Regions from separate parts of the Lentzea sp. NPDC004789 genome, predicted to be linked through region 2. Evidence: riboswitches for the same ligand, from Rfam matches in the RefSeq annotation. Region 2 holds a riboswitch; each other region holds the start of a gene.
The links. A riboswitch is a leader RNA that binds a small molecule or an ion and turns the genes downstream of it on or off. The one in region 2 is predicted to bind S-adenosylmethionine.

Region 1 (6,435 bases), on a different contig from region 2:
CACGATGCCGGCCAGCGCGCCCGCGTCGACACCCGCGCGCAACGTGCGGCGCAGGTTCGGGCGCAGCGAGACGGCGGCCGCCTGCAGGTCGTTGCCCAGCAGCAACGCCAGCTGGCGCGGGTCGCCGGAGGACAGGCCCTCCAGCACGGCCTCGACCGCGCCGACGCGCGGCGGGTCTCCCTCGGCGCGCAGGCGGTCCAGCTCGTCGAACACGTCCGGAGTGGACAGTCCGCGCCGGTCGAACGCGAGCACCCAGTGGAACTGGTGACGGCTCAGCACCGGCACGATCCGCTCGCCGCGGCCGGTGCCGAGTGCGGTGGCGCCGTAGAGGGCGAACGGCACGTCGGCGCCGAGCTTCCCGGCCAGTTCGGCCAGCTCGTCACGGCTGATCTCCAGCCGCCACAACGACGACAGGCCCACGAGCGTCGCCGCCGCGTCCGCGCTGCCACCGGCCATGCCGCCGGCGACCGGGATGGCCTTGCGGATGACGACCCGGACCTTCGGGTCGTCGGGGTCCTTGCCGACGTGCGCGGCCAGCAGGCGGACCGCGCGCCAGGCGAGGTTCGAGGCTCCCGTGGGCACCTGGTCGGCGCCCTCGCCGTGGACCTCGACACCGGGTTCGTCCGCCACCGCGACCGTGACCTCGTCGACCAGCGAGAGGGCCTGGAAGATCGTCACCAGGTCGTGGTAGCCGTCCGGGCGCACGTCACCGACGGCCAGGTGCAGGTTGACCTTGGCCGGGACGCGGACCGTGACCGGGGGTGGAACGACTGCGAGCACCATGTCAGCCTACGGGCGTTCTGGAGTCCTGGACCTCTCCCCCGGTCACCACCTGCGTCAGACCGGGATGACCGAACCGTTGTAGGTCTGCTTGATGTAGTCCTTGACCTGCTGCGATCCGAGCAGCTCCGCCAGGGCGCGGATGCGCTTGTCGTCCTTGAGCTCGGTCCGGGTGACCAGACCGTTGGCGTTCGGGTTGCCCTCGGCCTTCTCCAGCGCGAGCGCGTCGGTGGCGGGCTTCAGGCCCGCGTCGATCGCGTAGTTGCCGTTGATCACCGACGCGTCGGTGTCCTCCAGCGAACGGGGCAGCTGAGCGGCCTCCAGCGGCACGAACTGGAGGTTCTTGGGGTTCTCCGCCACGTCGCGGACGGTCGGCGCGTCCACGGCCTTGAGCTTGATCAGACCGTTGGCCTCCAGCAGCTTCAGCCCGCGGGTCTCGTTGGTGGCGTCGTTGGCCAGCGCGATCTTGGCGTTCTGCGGCAGCTCGTCGAGCTTGTGCGCCTTCTTCGAGTACACGCCCAGCGGCTCGACGTGCACGGGCGCGACCCATTCGACCTTGGCGCCGCTCTCCTTCGTGAACGTCGCGAGGTACGGGACGGTCTGGAAGTAGTTGGCGTCGAGCGAGCCGTCGACCAGCGCCGTGTTGGGCTGCACGTAGTCGGTGAACTCGACGACCTCGATCTTCAGCCCCTTCTGCGCGGCGAGGTTGTCGGCCACGTACTTGAGGATCTGCGCGTGCGGGACGGGCGACACGCCCACCTTGAGCGTGTCGGAGGCGCTGCCACCGGACGAGCAAGCGGACAAAGCAGTCAAAGCGACCGCGATCAGGGCAGCCTTAATACGCATTTCGTTCCTTTTGAGAGTTTCTGCCGGCGGCAGGTTCGAGTACGCGGGGAGCTTTCGTACTCTCCTGGAGTACGGGAGGGCCCCGCGTGCGGAAAAGTCAGACGGTGGCGTGTCGGCGCCGGTCGGACGCACGGGCGGCACGGGTGAAACCGAGCTGGATCAACGTCGTGAGCACGGCGAGCCACGCCACGGTGCTCCACAGGATCCGGTCGTTGAAGCGCTGGTAGCCCTCGCGGATCGCCAGGTCACCGAGGCCGCCGCCGCCGATCACGCCCGCCATGGCGGAGTACCCGATCAGGGCGATCACGGTGACGCCGATGGCGTTGATCAGCGCGGGCAGCGACTCGCGGATCAGCACCGAACGCACGATCCGCAGCGTCGAGGCGCCGGTCGTGACCGCGGCCTCGACCACGGTCACGTGCACCTCGGACAGGATGTTCTGCACCAGCCGCCCGACGAACGGAATCGCACCCACGGCCAACGGCACGATGACCGCCGTGCTGCCGATGGAACCGCCGACGATCAGGCGGGTGACCGACGTGAGCGCGACGAGCAGCACGATGAACGGCATCGAGCGGCCCAGGTCGGTGATGAAGCCGAGAACGCGGTGCAGCGCGGCGTTCGGCCGCAGCCCGCCCTTGGCGGTGAGCTGCAGCCAAACCCCGAGCGGAACTCCGAAAGCGGTGGCGATCAAGGTGGAGACACCGACCATGTACAGCGTCTCCCCGGTGGCCTCGACGAGAAAGCTCAGCACGTCCGGCCAGGGTGTTGCAGACCTCACGCAGCTACTCCCTGCGGCCCCTTCAGGGACCTCTGCACCGCGCCACCGGCCTCGCTGATCCACTCCAGCGCGGAGTCGGACCGCTCACCGTTCAGGCCGAGGCGGAACCGCGCGACGGGGGTCTCGCCCAGGCGCGTCAGGCCGCCACCGACGATGTTCAGCTCGACGCCGAACCGGTGGGAGGCCTCGGGCAGCAGCGCGCCGACCGCGGCGAACCCGACGAGCACGACGTCCGCGACGCGGTCGTAGCTGCTCTCGTTGATCGGGTTCAGGTCGACGGCGGGCAGCAGCGCACCGCTCGTGCGGCTGCCGGCGTCGCTGACGAGGTCGAGGACCTTGCCGTGCTCGACGACGCGACCCTGCTCCAGCACGGCGACGTCGTCGCAGATCTTGCGGACCACGCCCATGTCGTGCGTGACGACGAGAACGGTCACACCCAGCTCAGCGCGCGCACGGTCGAGGACGGTGAGCACGGAACCGGTGGTCTCGGGGTCGAGCGCGGACGTGGGCTCGTCGGCCAGCAGGACGCTCGGGTTCGCGGCGAGTGCGCGTGCCACGGCGATGCGCTGACGCTGCCCGCCGGACAGCTGGTCGGGGTAGGCGGCGGCCTTGTCGGTCAGCCCGACGAGGTCCAGCAGCTCGCCCACCCGGCTGCGGCGCTGCGGTCCAGGCACGCCCGCGGACTCCAGCGGCAACGCGATGTTGCCGGCCGCGGTGCGCTGGCGCAGCAGCGAATCCCCTTGCGGCACAACGCCGATCTGGCGACGGGCGGCCCGCAGCGCGGACCCGTCCAGCGCGGTGATGTCCGTGCCGTCGACCCGGATCGCACCGGAGTCGGGACGCTCCAGCAGCGCCACGCAGCGCGCGAGCGTCGACTTGCCGGCCCCGCTCGGGCCGACCACGCCGAGCACGGTGCCCGCCTCGACGTCGAGGGTCACGCCGTTCAGGGCGTTGACACCCTGGAAGGACTTGGTGAGGTTTTCGACAGTGATCACTTCTGCTCCACGGCTGCGCGCGACGGCACACCCGCCTCGTGGGCGGTGCGCGGTCGGAGTTCTGCTCAGGTGTGTGCGCCCCTCGTGCTTGAGGAGGGCCGCGTCAAAGGACTTTGAGAAGGCGCCTTAGACGAGGTGGCGACGACATGCAGAAGCGGTGCGACGGCACTGGTCGACGACTCGCCGACGCGTCAGCATTCGCGTGGTGCCCATGTGATCCTCCATCGGTCCTGGCGTTAGCACCTGCCCGCATCCAGCGGGTGGTTGCTGCGACGTCGTAGAGCCAGGTCTCTCGGTCGCTCCGGATGGCACCTAGCAGTCAACCGGACGCACGTTCGGTTGCGCAAGCCAGAATCCGATTCGTTCGACAGATCACACTGTTGGCCGATGGATCCTCGGCCTAGACCTCCGCGATCCGGATGAAGTCGATCACGCTCAGCTGCTCGCCCCTGGCCTGCGGGTCGATGCCGGCCTTGTCGAGCAGTTCGTCGACGTTGATCTGCGCGGTCTCGGCCCAGCCCTTGAGGGCGGCCCTGAGGGTCTTGCGGCGTTGCGCGAAGGCCGCGTCGACGATCGAGAAGAGTCTCGTCTTGTCCACAGTGGACAGCGGGCTTTCGTGGCGGTGGAACCAGACCAGGCCCGAGTCGACGTTGGGCGCGGGCCAGAAGACGTTCCTGCCGACCGGACCGGCCTTCTTCGCCTCCGCGTACCAGGCGAGCTTCACGCTGGGCACGCCGTAGATCTTGCTGCCGGGCCCGGCCGCCATCCGGTCGGCCACCTCGGCCTGGACCATCACGAGGCCCTTCCGCAGCGTCGGGAGCTCGTTCAGCAGGTGCAGGACGACGGGGACGGCGACGTTGTAGGGCAGGTTCGCCACGATCGCCGTGGGCTGGACCACGAGGTCGTCCTTCGTGACCTTCATGGCGTCCTTGAGGACGACGTGCAGCTTGCCCGCGTTCTCCGGATCCATCTCGCGCACGGTCTGCGGCAGGCGCCCGGCCAGCGGCGGGTCGATCTCGACCGCGACGACCTGCTCGGCGGCGGGGAGCAGCGCCAGGGTCAGCGAGCCCAGGCCGGGACCGACCTCCAGCACCACGTCGTCCGGGGTGAGCTCGGCCGCGGCGACGATCTTGCGGACCGTGTTCGGGTCGTGCACGAAGTTCTGCCCGAGTTTTTTGGTCGGGCGGATGCCCAGTTCTTCGGCCAGACGTCGCACTTCGGCAGGTCCCAGCAGGCTCACCTGAGCATTCTCGCAGGTGGGATCAGGAACCGGCGGGCGGGCTGCCGGACACCGAAACCCGCCGACCGGCAGAAACACGGGGGCCCCGCGTTCCCCAGAAGGAAACGCGGAGCCCCCGCGTGCCAGGAAGTCTTGCGGTTACGGCAGGCCCAGCTTGGCGCGGCAGCCCGGCCAGGCGCCGTAGGTGCCGCCGGCGCGGTCGCGCAGCTTGGTCGCGATGGCGATCTGCTGCTCGCGGGTGGCCTGGTGCGGGAGCTGGGCGTAGGCGGTGCCGCCGTTGGAGGCCCAGGTGCCGGCGTTGAACTGCAGGCCGCCGTAGTAGCCGTTGCCCGTGTTGGCGGCCCAGTTGCCACCGGCCTCGCACTTGGCGAGCCGGTCCCAGACCTCGCCGTCGGGCAGCGGCTTGGTGCCGACCGTGATCTTCTTCGGCTTCGGCTCCTTGGTGACCTTGCCGGCGATCTTCTCGCGGCTGATCTCCTTGCCGTTCTTCACGGTCACGCGGTACGTGCTGATCTGCTCGCCGGGCGTGCCGGGGTCGGTGACCGTCTGCTCGCCCGCGTTCATGTTCGGGTCGTTGGTCTTCTCGACCGGCGGGGCGACCGGCTCGTTCACGTTGATGACCGTGACGCCCGTGCGGGAGATGTAGACCTCGGCGCCGGTGGCGAGCTTCACGTCGGTGCCGGAGGCGACCGCGTCCTCGGGGCCGAGCGAGAGGTTCTCGTTCTTCAGCAGCTCGTCGACGGTGACCGCGGTGGTCTGGATCTCGCGGACCGGGTTGGCGCCGTCGAACAGCTTGATGTTCTTGCGGGTCTTGACTTCCAGATTCATGCCCTCCAGGGGCACGTTCTGGTTGCCGGGAGCGGAGAACCAGGCTCCCTCGACCGGCACGCCCATCTGCTTGGCGGCCTCCTCGACGGTGACCGAGCGGACCCAGTCCTCGCGGGCCTGGCCGTCGATGCTCGCCTTGACGAGGCGGCCGCGGTCGAGGGTGATCTTGCCGCCGTCGGAGATCGGGGTGTTCAGCGAAGGCGAGAGGGCGTCGTGCTCACCAACGACGATGCCCTCCTCGGCGAGAACCTCGCCGACCGTGCCCTCGTAGGAGTGGACGGTCTGCAGCGCACCGTCCACGTCGACCGTGAGGGACTTGTCCATCGCCATGGCGGTCACGCCGCCGCCGGAGATGGAGACGAGGACCGCGGCGACCGCACCCTTGAGGAAGCGGCGCTTCCAGTTGGTGACCGTCTGGACGAGGACCTGTGGGTCCTCCTTCTCCTCTTCCTCCGTCGGGAGGACGAGGGGCGGCATGATCGTCGTCTCGGCGTTGATGAGCCGGATCAGCTCGTCGACGTCGACGTTCGCCGTGGCGAGGAGCTCGTCGGCGTCCGGTCCGAGCACCTCGAGCACGTCCTCCGGCGAGATGCTCAGCGCACCGGCGGGAAAGCTCGGGTGAGGATCGGCGACGGCGGTGGCCGTGGCCATCCCGACCGGCGTGAACCAGTCGGTGTCCTCGTTGAAGTCGTACGGAGCGGCAGTTCTGTCGCTACCAGACACTGGGTCGATACCTCCATTGCGGAAGCTCGAGGCCACCGCACAGTTGGCGTTGACAAGATCATTCGAGTTGGAACTCGAAGGTTCCCGGCAACTCCTCCTACGTGGTCTCGCTTCTTCGCGCTTCTGGCTTGGGTCCCGCCCCGACTGCGGGCGTGCACCGAACCGACAAGGTCGGCTCAGGTGGCACGGTCACGGGACAGTAACGGGGTCGCGGACGTTGCGCAAACACCCCCGCCAATGTT
Region 2 (6,435 bases):
GTCGCCGAGCACCCCGGCGTGGAAGACGGTGCCCCCGGCGGCGAGCACGGCGTTGTCGGCCGCGATCTTGTCCGGGATCCGGTCGCCCATCAGCTGCCAGAGCACGGCGGCGCCGTCACCCGCGGCCTTGGCGGACGCACCCGTGCCGTAGGCGCCGAGCCAGATGATCCGCTTCGGCTCGGCGGCGATCACCGCTTTGGCGCCGTCGAACAGCACGCCGGGCACGTCGGTGCCGAGACCGGACAGGACGACGGAGTCCGCGCCGACCACGGCGGCGACGCTCGCGGGGTCGGTCACGTCGGCCGCGACCTTGCGCAGGTGCCCGTGGTGGAGGCCGATGCGGGCCGGATCGCGGGCGATCGCGGTGACGGTGTGGCCGCGTTCCAGCGCCAGCCTGGCGAGAGCGAGACCGGTCCGGCCGGACGCCGCGAGGACGATGAGGTTCATGCCGAAAACGCTAGGCAGGCCACCGATTAACATCAAATGAAAGCTCGTCAACCGATGATTTACCCAGACGCAATCAACCCTCTTCGCGCAGCTTCTCCAGCGCGGCGGCCAGGTCGTCCGGGTACTCGGACGTGAAGGTGACCCACTGGCCGTCCGCCGGGTGGTGGAACCCGAGCTGCCGGGCGTGCAGCCACTGCCGCGAGACCCCGAGCCGCTTGGCGAGCGTCGGGTCGGCGCCGTAGGTCAGGTCGCCCACGCAGGGGTGGTGCAGCGCGGAGAAGTGCACGCGGATCTGGTGCGTGCGGCCGGTCTCCAGGTGCACCTCGACCAGCGACGCGGCCCGGAACGCCTCCATCACCTCGTAGTGCGTGATCGAGGGCTTGCCGGAGTTCATCACGGCGAACTTGTAGTCGTGCTTCGGGTGCCGGTCGATCGGCGCGTCGATGGTGCCCTTGATCGGGTCCGGGTGGCCCTGGACGATCGCGTGGTAGACCTTGTCGACGGTCCGCTCCTTGAAGGCGTGCTTCAAAGCCGAGTACGCCGACTCCGACTTCGCCACCACCATCACACCGGTCGTGCCGACGTCGAGCCGGTGCACGACGCCCTGGCGTTCGGCGGCACCGGACGTGGCGATGCGGCGCCCGGCGGCGGCGAGCCCGCCGACGACGGTCGGCCCGGTCCAGCCCGGTGACGGGTGCACGGCCACGCCCACCGGCTTGTCGACGACGATGATGTCGTCGTCCTCGTGCAGGATGATCAGGCCCTCGACCGGGATCGCCTGCACGGTGACGGGCTGCGGCGGAGCGGGCAGCGTGATCTCCAGCATCGCGCCCGCGACCAACCGGTCGGACTTCCCGACCACGCGCCCGTCGACCAGCACGTCGTCCGCGTCGGCGATGGCCGCCACGGCGGTCCGGGACAGACCCAGGAGCTTGGCGAGGCCCGCGTCGACACGCATGCCGTCCAGCCCGTCGGGAATCGGCAGCGTTCGGTATCCGCTCACGCCTCGACCTTCTTCTCTTCTTTGTGGACCGTCCCGTCGTAGTCGTGCTGCATGAGCGCCAGCACCACGATCGTCGCGCCACCGCAGACGATCGCCATGTCGGCGACGTTGAACACCGGCCACACGCGGCCGAACGGGTCGAAAAGCGACAGGAAGTCCACCACGTGGCCGCGCATCGGGCCCGGCTCGCGGAACAGGCGGTCGGCGAGGTTGCCGACGGCGCCGCCCAGCACGAGGCCCAGGCCGACGGCCCAGGGCTGGGAGCGGAGGTTGCGCGAGATCCAGAGGATGAACCCGACGACGCCGAGCGCGATGAGCGCCAGGATCCACGTCATGCCCTCGGCCATGCCGAACGCGGCGCCGGGGTTGCGGACGAACGTCAGGTAGAGCACGCCGCCGAACAGCTTGATCGGGTCGGCACCCTCGAGGAACGCCACGGACAGGACTTTGGTGAGCACGTCCAGCACGAGCACGCCGGCCGCCAGCGCGCCGAGGACCTTGATCCGCGGTTCCGGCAACGACCCGCTGAGGGAGAACTCCGGCTCGATGACGTCGTCCGCCGCCACGACCCGCTCGGCGGGCTTGTCCTCCGCGGGCTTCTCAGCCGCCTCGGGAGCCTCGGCGTCGGATTTGGCTTCGGCGTCGTCATCGTCGTCGTCATCGGCGAGGTCGACCCCGACGAACTCGTTGGACTTCCGCTCCTCGGCCGGCTTCGGCTCGCTGACCTGCTCTTCGGCAGGCGTGTCAGCGGCCTTCTCCTCGGCCTTGGACTCGTCACTCACCAGGTCATTGTCCACTACCGGGACTACGCGAGGAACGGCGGCAGGGTTCGGCCGTCGTCCTCGGGCACCCAGCGACCGTCGCGCTGCGTGTAGGTCCACTTCGGACCCTCGGTGACGAGAGTGCGCAGCGCCGCCACCAGACGGTCCACGTGCTCGGCCGTCGTGCCGAGGCCGACCGACGCGCGGACGGCCCGTTCCTCGTGCGATCCGAGCTGCTTGACGAGCCGTCCGACGATCACGTGCGCGCAGAACGCTCCGTCGCGGACGCCGATGCCGTACTCGGCGGACAGCGCGGCCGCGAGGAAGCCCGCGTCGAAGCCGGAGATCGTGAAGCTCACGACGCCCACCTTGTCGGCGTCGGTCAGGATCGACAGCTCGCGGAAACCGGGGACCGTGCGCAGGCCGTCCCGCAACCGGACCAGCAGCTCCTGCTCGTGCGCGACGGTCTGCTCCCAGTGCCGCGACAGGATCTCGCAGGCCGAGGCCAGCGCGTGCACGCCGACCACGTTCGGGCTGCCGGCCTCGTGCCGCTCCGGCACCGCGGACCACGCCACGCCCAGGCGGTCGCCGTGGTCGGTCACCTTCGCGGTCGCACCGCCGCCGACCAGGTACGGCTGGGCCTGCTGCAGCCAGTCCGCGCGGCCGACCAGGACACCGGCACCGAACGGCGCGTAGATCTTGTGGCCGGAGAACGCGACGTAGTCGACGCCCAGCTCACGCACGTTGATCGGGCGGTGCGGGGCGAGCTGCGCGGCGTCCAGCGCGATGCGCGCGCCGTGCCTGCGGGCGACCTTCGCGAGCTCCGCGACCGGCCACAGCTCACCCGTGACGTTGGACGCCCCGGTGACGATCACGAGCCGAGGGCCGACCGGGGCGGCGGCCAACGCCCGGTCCAGCGCGACGACCGCAGCGCCGGACGAAGACGGAGTGGGGATGCGCTGAACGTTCGGCCCGCGCCACGGCAGCAGCGCCGCGTGGTGCTCGCTGTCGAACAGCACGACCGCGGTGTTGCGGGGAATGCTGCGCGCCAACAGGTTCAGCGAATCGGTGGTGTTGCGGGTGAAGACGACGGTGTCGGACGAGTGCGCGCCGACGAACCTGCGGATGCGGTCGCGCGCCTGCTCGTAGACCCGCGTCGAGACCTGGGAGGCGAACCCGGCGCCGCGGTGCACGCTGGCGTACCAGGGCAGCAGCTCGTCGACCGCGTCGCGCACCTCCTGCAGACACGGCGCCGAAGCCGCGTGGTCGAGGTTGGCGTACGTGACGCGCTCTCCGGTGACGAGCGGAACGCGCAGGTCAGCGCCGACGACAGCGGGAACAACCGTGGTCTGAGGGGTGATCGCGAGCGTCATCGAGCTGCCTCCGAGGCCAGGGGCCCCGTCGTGCGAAGGCCCGCGCTTGACCGGCGCCCCACGCGCCGGACCAGGTCCTCACCAAGGGCACCCCACCGCGGTTGGAGGGTTGCCGGCCAGCAAGCTTGGGCTTGACGCTGGCTCTCATGACCTGCCGATGACGTTAGCGGAGCCTCGCGGCGTCCGTCGACAACCGATCACATGCTGAGAAGCCTCGGAAACCGACCTAATCCCCGGTCTCGCCCTTCCACCGTGCGTAGCGACCGGCCCGGTCCACGGCACGTATGCGCCGCTCAGCGGCTTCGCGCGCCTCTTCGGTGGTGACGATGAGCAACTGGTCGCCGGTCTGCAGCCGAGTCGTCGGCTGTGGCGTGAAACTCTTCCCCGACCGCACCACGAGGCTCACCGTGGCACCGATCGGCAGCCGCAGCTCGGTCATGTAGACGCCGTGCAGCTTCGACCCGCGCTGGATGTGCACCTGCAGCAGCTCGGCGCTCAGCTCGTCCAGCGGCGAGGAGTCGACCTGGACCTCCTGCGGCTCGCCCTGGCGCACCAGCCCGAGGCGCCGCGCGAGGAACGGCAGCGTCGTGCCCTGCACCACCGTCAGCACGACGACCAGCACGAACACCGCGTCGACCAGCTGCCGCGCGCCCTCGACGCCCTGGATCAACGGGATCAGCGCGAACACGATCGGCACCGCACCGCGCAGCCCCGACCAGGACAGGAACACCTGTTCCCGCCACGGCACCCGGAACGGCAGGCAGGCGAGCAGGACCGACAGCGGCCGCGCCACGAACGTCAGCACCACACCCGCGATCAGCGCCGGGACCAGCACGTCGAGCAGCCGCGTCGGTGCGGCGTAGAGGCCGAGCAGGACGAAGAGGCCGATCTGCGCGAGCCACCCCAGTCCCTCGGCGAACGACAGCGTGTCCGCGCGGTGCGGCAGCCGGGCGTTGCCGAGGGCCAGCGCGGCGACGTAGGTGGCGAGAAAGCCGGAGGCGTGCGCCAGATCGCCTGCCGTGTAAGCGATCACGCACACGGCGACGGTGGCGAGCGGGTACAGGCCGGTGGCGGGCAGCGCGGCCCGTCTCAGCGCGGCGGCGCCGAACACTCCCAGCAGCAGACCGATCAACGCGCCCGCGGCCAGTTCGTAGACCACCAGCAGCGGCGCGGTCCACGAGATCTTGTCCGCCGAGGCGAGCAGCACGACGGCGATGTAGACCGGTGCGTCGTTGAGGCCGGACTCCAGTTCGAGCGCGCCGGTGAGCCGCGCTCCCACGCCTAAGGACCGCAACACGCTGAAGACGGCCGCCGCGTCCGTGGACGACAGGACCGCGCCCCACAGCAGCGCCATCCGCCAGTCGAGGCCGAGCAGGAAGTGCAACGCCGTGCCGGTGACCGCGACGCTCACCGCTACGGCCACTGTGGACAGTGCGACGCCTAACCACAGCGACGATTTCACCGCGTGCCAGCGGGTCGTGATGCCGCCCTCGGTCAGGATCAGCACGAGTGCCGCGATGCCGAGGGACCGCGTCAGGTCGGCGTCGTCGAACTTGATGCCGAAGACCGCCTCGCCGAGGAGCACCCCGATGCCCAGGTACAGCAACAACGAGGGCAGGCCGAGCCGCGTCGACAGCCGCACCGCGATCACGGAGATCAGCAGAACGGCTGCACCGATGCCCAGCACGACCGTGATGTCACCCACCTGGACCATTCTGGTTGATCACCGCCGAATTGACCGAATCCGAAATCGCAAGGCAACCAGACGTTCGCACCTAGCGAGCACATGCACGGCGGAGCATGTTGATCAGTGGCTCAATCCCCACCCTGCACGGAGTTGAACCATGAGGATCCTGATCGCACTGACGGCCGCCTTGATGGTGACCGGAACGACAACGGCGCAAGCGGCGGCACCCGCCGTCCTGGCGGCGCCGAACATCAACGTCGCGAACGTCCAGGCACACCTGAACCAGCTCCAGACGATCGCGAACAACAACGGCGGCAACCGCGCCCACGGACGCCCGGGGTACCTGGCCTCGGCGAACTGGGTGAAGAGCAAGCTCGACGCGGCGGGCTTCACCACGAAGCTGCAGTCGTTCAGCTACGGCGGCGCCACCGGCTACAACGTGATCGCCGACTACCCCGGCGGCGACACCAACGACGTCGTCATGCTGGGCAGCCACCTCGACAGCGTCACCAGGGGCCCCGGCATCAACGACAACGGCAGCGGCTCCGCGTCGATCCTGGAGATCGCCCTGCAGATGAAGGCCACCGGTTTCAAGCCCACCAAGCACGTGCGGCTCGGCTGGTGGGGCGCGGAGGAGCTCGGCCTGATCGGCTCGAAGGCCTACGTCCGCTCGCTGGCCGCCGCGGACAAGTCGAAGATCAAGGCGTACCTGAACTTCGACATGACCGGCTCGCCGAACCCCGGCTACTTCGTCTACAACGGCCGGGAGAGCGGACAGCCCGCGGGCTCGGTGGCGCTGCAGCAGAAGCTGGAGGCGGCCTTCACCGCGTTCAACATCAAGAGCGACCTGACCGACGTCAACGGCCGCTCCGACCACGCCGCGTTCGCGAACGCGGGGATCCCGACCTCAGGCACCTACGCCGGCGGCGACGAGGTCAAGACCCCGGCGCAGGCGGCGAAGTGGGGTGGCACGGCCGGCCAGTACTTCGACCGCTGCTACCACCAGTCCTGCGACACCACGGCGAACATCAACGCCACGGCGCTCGACCGCCACGCGGACGTGATCGCCTACACGCTGTGGGGCCTGGCTGCCTGAGGTCTCTGCGTCAGCACCTGCACGGCCTCGTCGAGCACCGGTTCGACGAGGCCGGGCAGGGTCACGAA
Region 3 (6,435 bases), on a different contig from region 2:
CGCTGGTGCTGGTCGCGCCGAAGTGGTCGAAGGCGCTGAAGCAACGCGGCGTGCCGAACGGTTTGGCCGAGGCGGTCGTTGTGCCGACGGCCGCGAGCCTGGCCACGGCTCCGTTGGTCGCGGGGCTGTCCGGTCAGGTGAGCCTCGTGGCGATCGTCGCCAACCTGGTGGCCGGACCGGTGGTCGCGCCGGCGACGGTGCTGGGTGTGGTGGCGGCGGCCATCGCGCCGCTGCACCGGCCGGCGGCCGAGCTGGTCGTGCACATCGCCGGACCGGCGGTGACCTGGTTGATCCAGGTCGGACGGCAGTCGGCGACGGTGCCCGGTGCCTCGGTCGGCTGGCCGAAGGGCTGGCTCGGAGCGCTCGCGCTGCTGGCGGTCACGGCAGCGGTGGTGTTGTTGCTCCGCTTCAAGAAGACGCGGACGTTGGTCGTCGCGGTGCTGGTCGGCGGGTTCGTCGTGCTGGTGCCGATGAAGGTCATCGCACCGACGTGGCCGCCCGACGGCTGGAAGGTCGTCATCTGCGACGTCGGTCAGGGCGACGCGCTGGTTCTGGCGACGGACGAACCCGACCGAGCGGTCGTCGTGGACACCGGACCCGACCCCGGCGCGGTCGACCGATGCCTGAAGACGTTGGGAATCAAGAGGATTCCGCTTCTCGTGCTGACGCATCTGCACGCGGATCACGTGCAGGGCCTGCCTGCGGTGCTCACCGGGCGTGCGGTGGGTGCCATCGCGACCGGTCCGCTCAAGGAGCCCGCATGGGCGTGGAAGGAGGTGAACAGGCAGGCCCGCGGTCACGGCGTGCGGGTCGTGGAACCCAAGGTGGGCGAGCGGTTCGCCTGGCCCGGGCTGGAAGTGGAAGTCCTGGGCCCGCGGCGGCCACCGACATCAGACGACACGAACACGACGGTCAACGACTACTCGCTCGTGCTGAAGGCACACACCAGAGCAGGCCGTGTGCTGCTCACCGGTGACGTCGAACTGGCAGGCCAGTCGGCGTTGCTGGGGGAGCGGGACCTCGGGGTCGAGGTGCTCAAGGTGCCGCACCACGGGTCGCGGTACTCGCTGCCCGCGTTCCTCAAGGCCACGCATCCGCGAATCGCGCTGGTGAGCGTGGGCGCCGGCAACCGCTACGGGCATCCCAGCGAGCACGTGCTCGACCTGTTGCGGGCGGGAGGTGCGCTGGTGTTGCGCACGGACAAGGACGGCGACCTGGCGGTCCTGCCGGGAAACCGAACAGTGAGAAGGAGAAGAGAATGGTCTGGATCAGGCTGCACAACGCGCGTTACCCGGTTCCCGGTGGCACGCCCCGGATCGCGTGGGCGATGTGGCAGACGAACTACTCGGCGACGCCATGGCCGCACGACGAGCTGAAACCCGATTTCGGTTACTACATCTGCGAAACACTCGAAGACGGCACACGCGCTCTCACCTATCGGGGGACGGTCACGCACGTGCTGCCGCCCACCAAGGTCGGCAAGCCGGAGGAGGCGTACGACCTCGTCGCGGAGCACCTGTTCGACGAGGGTCTGCGGATCGCGCCGCACGACTGGCACAACTACCACTACAACGCGCTGAAGGCGGAAGCCCCGTGGCCGCAACGGATCGTGGCGTGGCGCGCGCGAGTGGAGCCGTTCGGGCCGCACGTGATGGAAGGCCTGCAACGGTTCCCGCGCTCCGGCTGGACGCAGACGGACGCGATTTCCCTCTGAGACAACATGAGTCCGGGGACGCGTGCGCGTCCCCGGACCGGAAGGAGGTGACTAGCCCAGCGCCTTGATGACGGCCTCGGCCGACGGCGGCACCGTCGCGCGCGGGCCGATCGTGTCGCCGAGCGCGTCGAGGGTCTTGAGGCCGTCGCCGGTGATCAGCAGCACGGTCTCGCCGTCCGGGTCGAGCTGGCCCGACTCGATCAGCTTCTTCGCCGTCGCCACGGTCACGCCGCCGGCGGTCTCGGCGAAGATGCCCTCGGTGCGGGCGAGGAGCTTGATGCCCTCGACGACCTCTTCGTCGGTCACGTCCTCGATGGCGCCGTTGGTGCGGCGGACCGCGTCGAGCACGTAGGGGCCGTCGGCCGGGGCGCCGATCGCCAGCGAGCGGGCGATGGTGTCCGGACGGACCGGGCGGATGACGTCGTGGCCTTCCTTGTACGCGGCGGACACCGGCGAGCAGCCGGTGGCCTGGGCACCGAACACCCGGTACGGGGTGGCCTCGACCAGGTCGAGCTGGCCGAGCTCGCGGAACGCCTTGTCCACCTTGGTGAGCTGGGACCCGGACGCGATGGGCACCACGATCTGGTCGGGCAGGCGCCAGCCGAGCTGCTCGGCGACCTCGTAGCCGAGGGTCTTCGAGCCCTCCGCGTAGTACGGGCGGACGTTGACGTTCACGAACGCCCAGTCCTCGTGCTCCGCGGCGAGTTCCTGGGCCAGGCGGTTCACGTCGTCGTAGTTGCCGTCGACGGCGATCAGGGCGCCCTCGTAGACGGCGCTCATGAGGATCTTGGCGCGCTCAAGGGAGGAGGGCACGAGAACCACCGACTGCCAGCCCGCGCGGGCGGCGGCCGCGGCGACGGCGTTCGCCAGGTTGCCGGTGGACGGGCAGGCCAGCACCTTGAAGCCGAGCTCGCGGGCCGCGGCGAGCGCGACGCCGACCACGCGGTCCTTGAAGGAGTGGGTGGGGTTGCCGGTGTCGTCCTTCACCCAGACCTTGCGGACGCCGAGGGCCTTGGCCAGGTTGTGGGCCTCGACCAGGCGAGTGCCGCCGGGTTCGGTGTTCGGGTGCTGTTCCACAGTGGACGGAACGGGGAGAAGGCCGCGGTAGCGCCAGATCGACCGGGGGCCGGCTTCGATGTCCTCGCGCCGGATCCTGCCGAAGTCGTAGGCCACTTCCAGCGGCCCGAAACACTCCAGACAGGCGTACTCAGGAGCGAGAGGAGTCTCATTACCGCACTCACGGCACAACAGTGCGCGGGCGGGGCCGAGGTCGAAGGTCGTGCTCGTGGGCACAGTGACAGCAGTCATCGCGAGGTATCTCCTCATCTTTCCCGCGAAATCGAACGGGTCGGAATTGGCACCGTGATCGTCTGCGCGCAGTTATGCACGTGGCGCTGACGCCGGTTGCCGGGGCTTCTTCGGGCCGGTCCCTCTGCCCCTCTGGATGAGCGGTGTTCAGTTGTGGCCACCAAGCTACGGCAACGGTCCGTTGCTCAGCCACAAACGTCCACGATCCGGGACGTGGGAGGATGCGGAGCGTGAGCGCACCGGAGTCACTGCACCTCGTCGTCGGCGAGGAGGAGTTGCTGGTCGAACGTGCTGTTCGGGCGGCTCTAGAGGCCGCACGCAAGGCCGATCCGAACGCCGACCTGACCCGCGTGCAGGTGACTGATCTCACCCCTCCCGAGCTGGCCGAACTGGTGAGCCCGTCGCTGTTCGCGGAGGGTCGCGTGATCGTCCTGCAGAACGCGCAGGAGATCAGCAAGGAGATCGCCGACACGGTGCTCTCCTACGTCAAGGCACCCGCGGACGGCGTCACGCTCGTCGTCGTGCACACGGGCGGTGGCCGCAGCAAGGCGGCCAAAGACCTGCCCGGACAACTGAAGAAGGCCGGTGCCGCGGTCACCGAGTGCGCGAAGGTCACCAAACCCGGTGATCGGGAAGCGTTCGTGCGCAACGAGGTGCGGCAGGCCGGCGGCAAGATCGACCCCGAGGCCGTCGCCACGCTCATCGACGCCGTGGGCACGAACCTGCGCGAGCTGGCCGCGGCGGCGTCCCAGCTCGTGTCCGACACCGACGGCAAGGTGACGGTCGACGAGATCCGCCGCTACCACCAGGGCAAGGCCGAGGTGACCGGGTTCGCGGTCGCCGAGAAGGCCGTGACCGGTGACCGGGCGGGCGCGATGGAGGCGCTGCGCTGGGCGATGCAGCTCGGCGTGCCGCACGTGCTGGTCGCCGACGCCCTGGCGGACGCGGTCCGCACGGTCGCGCGTGTCTCCGCGGTGGGCAGGGCCGACCCGTTCAGCCTGGCCGGGCCGCTCGGCATGCCGCCGTGGAAGATCAAGAAGGCGCAGGCCCAGGCCCGCGGCTGGGACCAGTCGGGCCTGGCCGACGCGATGCAGGTGGTCGCAGGGCTCAACGCCGACGTGAAGGGCGTGGCGGCCGACGCCGACTACGCGCTCGAACGCGCGGTGCTCAAGATCGTCGCCGCACACGGACGCCGCTAGCCGACACCGGCACAGGCGGCGACGCTCGGCTCCGGGACGGCCTGATCGCCGAAGTGGGTCTCCGAGTCGGTTTCCGCAACGGCTTTGATCTCGTCCGGCGTCTTGCCGAAGGCGCCGCGCAGGTCGGCGCCACGCAGGTCTGCCCCGGACAGGTTCGCGCCGTGGAGCTGTGCGCTCTTGAGGTCCGCGCGCTTCAGATCCGCCTTGCTCAGGTTCGCTTCGGTCAGGTTCGCGTACATGAGGCAAGCGGCTTCTGCCTTGGCGTACGTCAGGTCGGCAGCCCGCAGGTCCGCCCAAAACAGGTCGGCGAACGTCAGGTCGGCGCGGCTGAGCCGCGCGTTCTGCCCGGTCGGCATTCGCATGATCGGGTGGTCGGCTCGCTGCTGGACGGAGGCGCCGCTGCACTGCGGTGCGGGCCAGCACGCTGTGGATCGTGGATCGGCCCTTCGGCGAGTCGTCGGCGATGCGCCGCAGGGCGTGGATGGCGCCGAGCCGGGCGTCCACGGCGGGCGAGGAGAGCAGTTCGACCGACTTCGTGTAGCGGTCGGTGATCTGGCCTTCCTGTGTGGTCCGCAACGTCTGCGGGGTGTAGTAGAGCCCGAAAGCGGTGAACCCGACGCCGAGGAGCACCCCCGACGGCAGTCCATCCGCCGAAGCGGGACACCACAGCACCAGAACAGCGAAAGGGCCCGCTCAACGAGGAGCGGGCCCTTCTCAGAGGCTTGAACCGAGCGGGAATCAGCCCTCGAGCTGGTTCGCGCGCAGCGCCATCGCCGACTTCTTGTTGGCGGCCTGGTTCGGGTGGATGACACCCTTGGTGGCGGCCTTGTCGAGCTTGCGGGACGCGTCCTGCAGCAGCTCCAGGGCCTTCGCCTTGTCACCGGCCTCGGCAGCCTCGCGGAACTTGCGGATGGCCGTCTTGAGGGACGACTTGACCGACTTGTTGCGCAGGCGCGCCTTCTCGTTGGTCCTGATCCGCTTGAGCTGGGACTTGATGTTCGCCATGCGACATCACCCTTCTTGTCGAAACCGGAGTTCGTGACGCGCTTGGTCGGCACCGGCCAAGGGCCGGCTCTCCTCCACGGCGGAGTGCCGCGCGTTCACGACGACGAAGGATATCAGGCCTGCTCAGCGCACCGTGAACGCGGCCTTCTCGGCGCCCACCACGGCCTCGTAGCCACCGCGCGCGACCTCGCGCCTGCCGTCGCCGTCCACGTCGCCGACGGTCAGGGCCAGCTGCGAGAGCTGGAACGACACCTCGACCTGCTTCGACTGGCCTGCGGCGAGCTCGACGCGGGTGAAGCCCACCAGGCGCTGGTCAGGCGTCAGCACGGGCGAGGCCGGCTGCCGCACGTGAACCGGCACGACGACGGTGCCCGCACGTCCGCCGGTGTTCGCCACCGTGAACTTCACCACTGCCGTCGAGCGGTCGACGGCCACGGACGTGCCCGAGGTCGCGAACGACGTGTACGAGAGGCCGTGCCCGAACGGGTAGAGCGGGTCGTACTTGGCGGCGGCCGAGGTGTTCGCGCCCGGCAGCTGGTCGTAGGTGAGCGTCGGGTCACCGAGCGTCCGAGGCCACGACACCGGCAGCCGGCCGCTCGGGTTCACCGCGCCGAACAGCACGTCGGCGATGCCGCGGCCACCTTCGCTGCCCGGCAACCAGCCCGCGACCAGCGCGTTCGCGTCCGCCGCCGCCCCGAGCACCTGCGGGCGCGCGGTCAGCAGCACCACGACCACCGGCTTGCCAGTCGCCTGCACCGCGTCCACCCACGCCTGCTGATCGGCCGTCAGCACCGGGTTCTCCGTGTCGGCCGGACCCTCCGCGCCGGGCTTCTCGCCCAGGACGACGACGACCGCGTCCGAACCGGCAGCCTCAGCAACAGCGGCCGCAGGCGTCGGAGCATGCACGACGGAAGCCTCGGGAGCGGCCTCGCGCACACCGGTCAGCACGGTCGCGGTCGGCGGCAACGGCGAGTCGTCCGGCACGCCCTGCCACTCGACGGTCCAGCCGCCGAGCTGGCGCCGCACGTCGTCCGCGGTCTCCCCGGTCACGACGATCTTCTTGGCCGACGTGGACAACGGCAGCACACCGTCATTCTTCAGCAGCACGGTGCCTTCCGCGGCCGCCTGGCGCGCCAACGCCCGGTCCGCGCCCACGACAGCCCCGTCCGCCTTCGAGGCGTCGACGTACGGCTTCTCGAACAGCCCGAG

Region 1: another riboswitch for S-adenosylmethionine. It lies ahead of ACWEIJ_RS26875 (methionine ABC transporter ATP-binding protein); the one in region 2 lies ahead of ACWEIJ_RS18005 (aminotransferase class V-fold PLP-dependent enzyme).
Region 3: another riboswitch for S-adenosylmethionine. It lies ahead of thrC (threonine synthase); the one in region 2 lies ahead of ACWEIJ_RS18005 (aminotransferase class V-fold PLP-dependent enzyme).

Annotation. Positions count from the first base shown of each region.
Region 1 is NZ_JBSGBE010000012.1:239,909-246,343, reverse strand. Features, by position in the region: gene ACWEIJ_RS26890 (4-(cytidine 5'-diphospho)-2-C-methyl-D-erythritol kinase) at 1-783, opposite strand, end outside; gene ACWEIJ_RS26885 (MetQ/NlpA family ABC transporter substrate-binding protein) at 838-1,626, opposite strand; gene ACWEIJ_RS26880 (methionine ABC transporter permease) at 1,724-2,407, opposite strand; gene ACWEIJ_RS26875 (methionine ABC transporter ATP-binding protein) at 2,404-3,402, opposite strand; SAM riboswitch class I at 3,621-3,714, opposite strand; gene rsmA (16S rRNA (adenine(1518)-N(6)/adenine(1519)-N(6))-dimethyltransferase RsmA) at 3,803-4,636, opposite strand; gene ACWEIJ_RS26865 (transglycosylase family protein) at 4,781-6,193, opposite strand.
Region 2 is NZ_JBSGBE010000007.1:93,693-100,127, reverse strand. Features, by position in the region: gene ACWEIJ_RS18020 (NAD(P)-dependent oxidoreductase) at 1-447, opposite strand, end outside; gene ACWEIJ_RS18015 (RluA family pseudouridine synthase) at 521-1,405, opposite strand; gene lspA (signal peptidase II) at 1,447-2,232, opposite strand; gene ACWEIJ_RS18005 (aminotransferase class V-fold PLP-dependent enzyme) at 2,256-3,584, opposite strand; SAM riboswitch class IV at 3,622-3,736, opposite strand; gene ACWEIJ_RS18000 (potassium/proton antiporter) at 3,811-5,298, opposite strand; gene ACWEIJ_RS17995 (M28 family metallopeptidase) at 5,429-6,367, shown strand; gene ACWEIJ_RS17990 (TetR/AcrR family transcriptional regulator) at 6,340-6,435, opposite strand, start outside.
Region 3 is NZ_JBSGBE010000039.1:6,133-12,567, reverse strand. Features, by position in the region: gene ACWEIJ_RS44715 (ComEC/Rec2 family competence protein) at 1-1,376, shown strand, start outside; gene ACWEIJ_RS44710 (hypothetical protein) at 1,259-1,714, shown strand; gene thrC (threonine synthase) at 1,766-3,022, opposite strand; SAM riboswitch class I at 3,034-3,165, opposite strand; gene holA (DNA polymerase III subunit delta) at 3,244-4,221, shown strand; gene ACWEIJ_RS44695 (pentapeptide repeat-containing protein) at 4,218-4,583, opposite strand; gene rpsT (30S ribosomal protein S20) at 4,960-5,226, opposite strand; gene ACWEIJ_RS44685 (beta-glucosidase) at 5,350-6,435, opposite strand, start outside.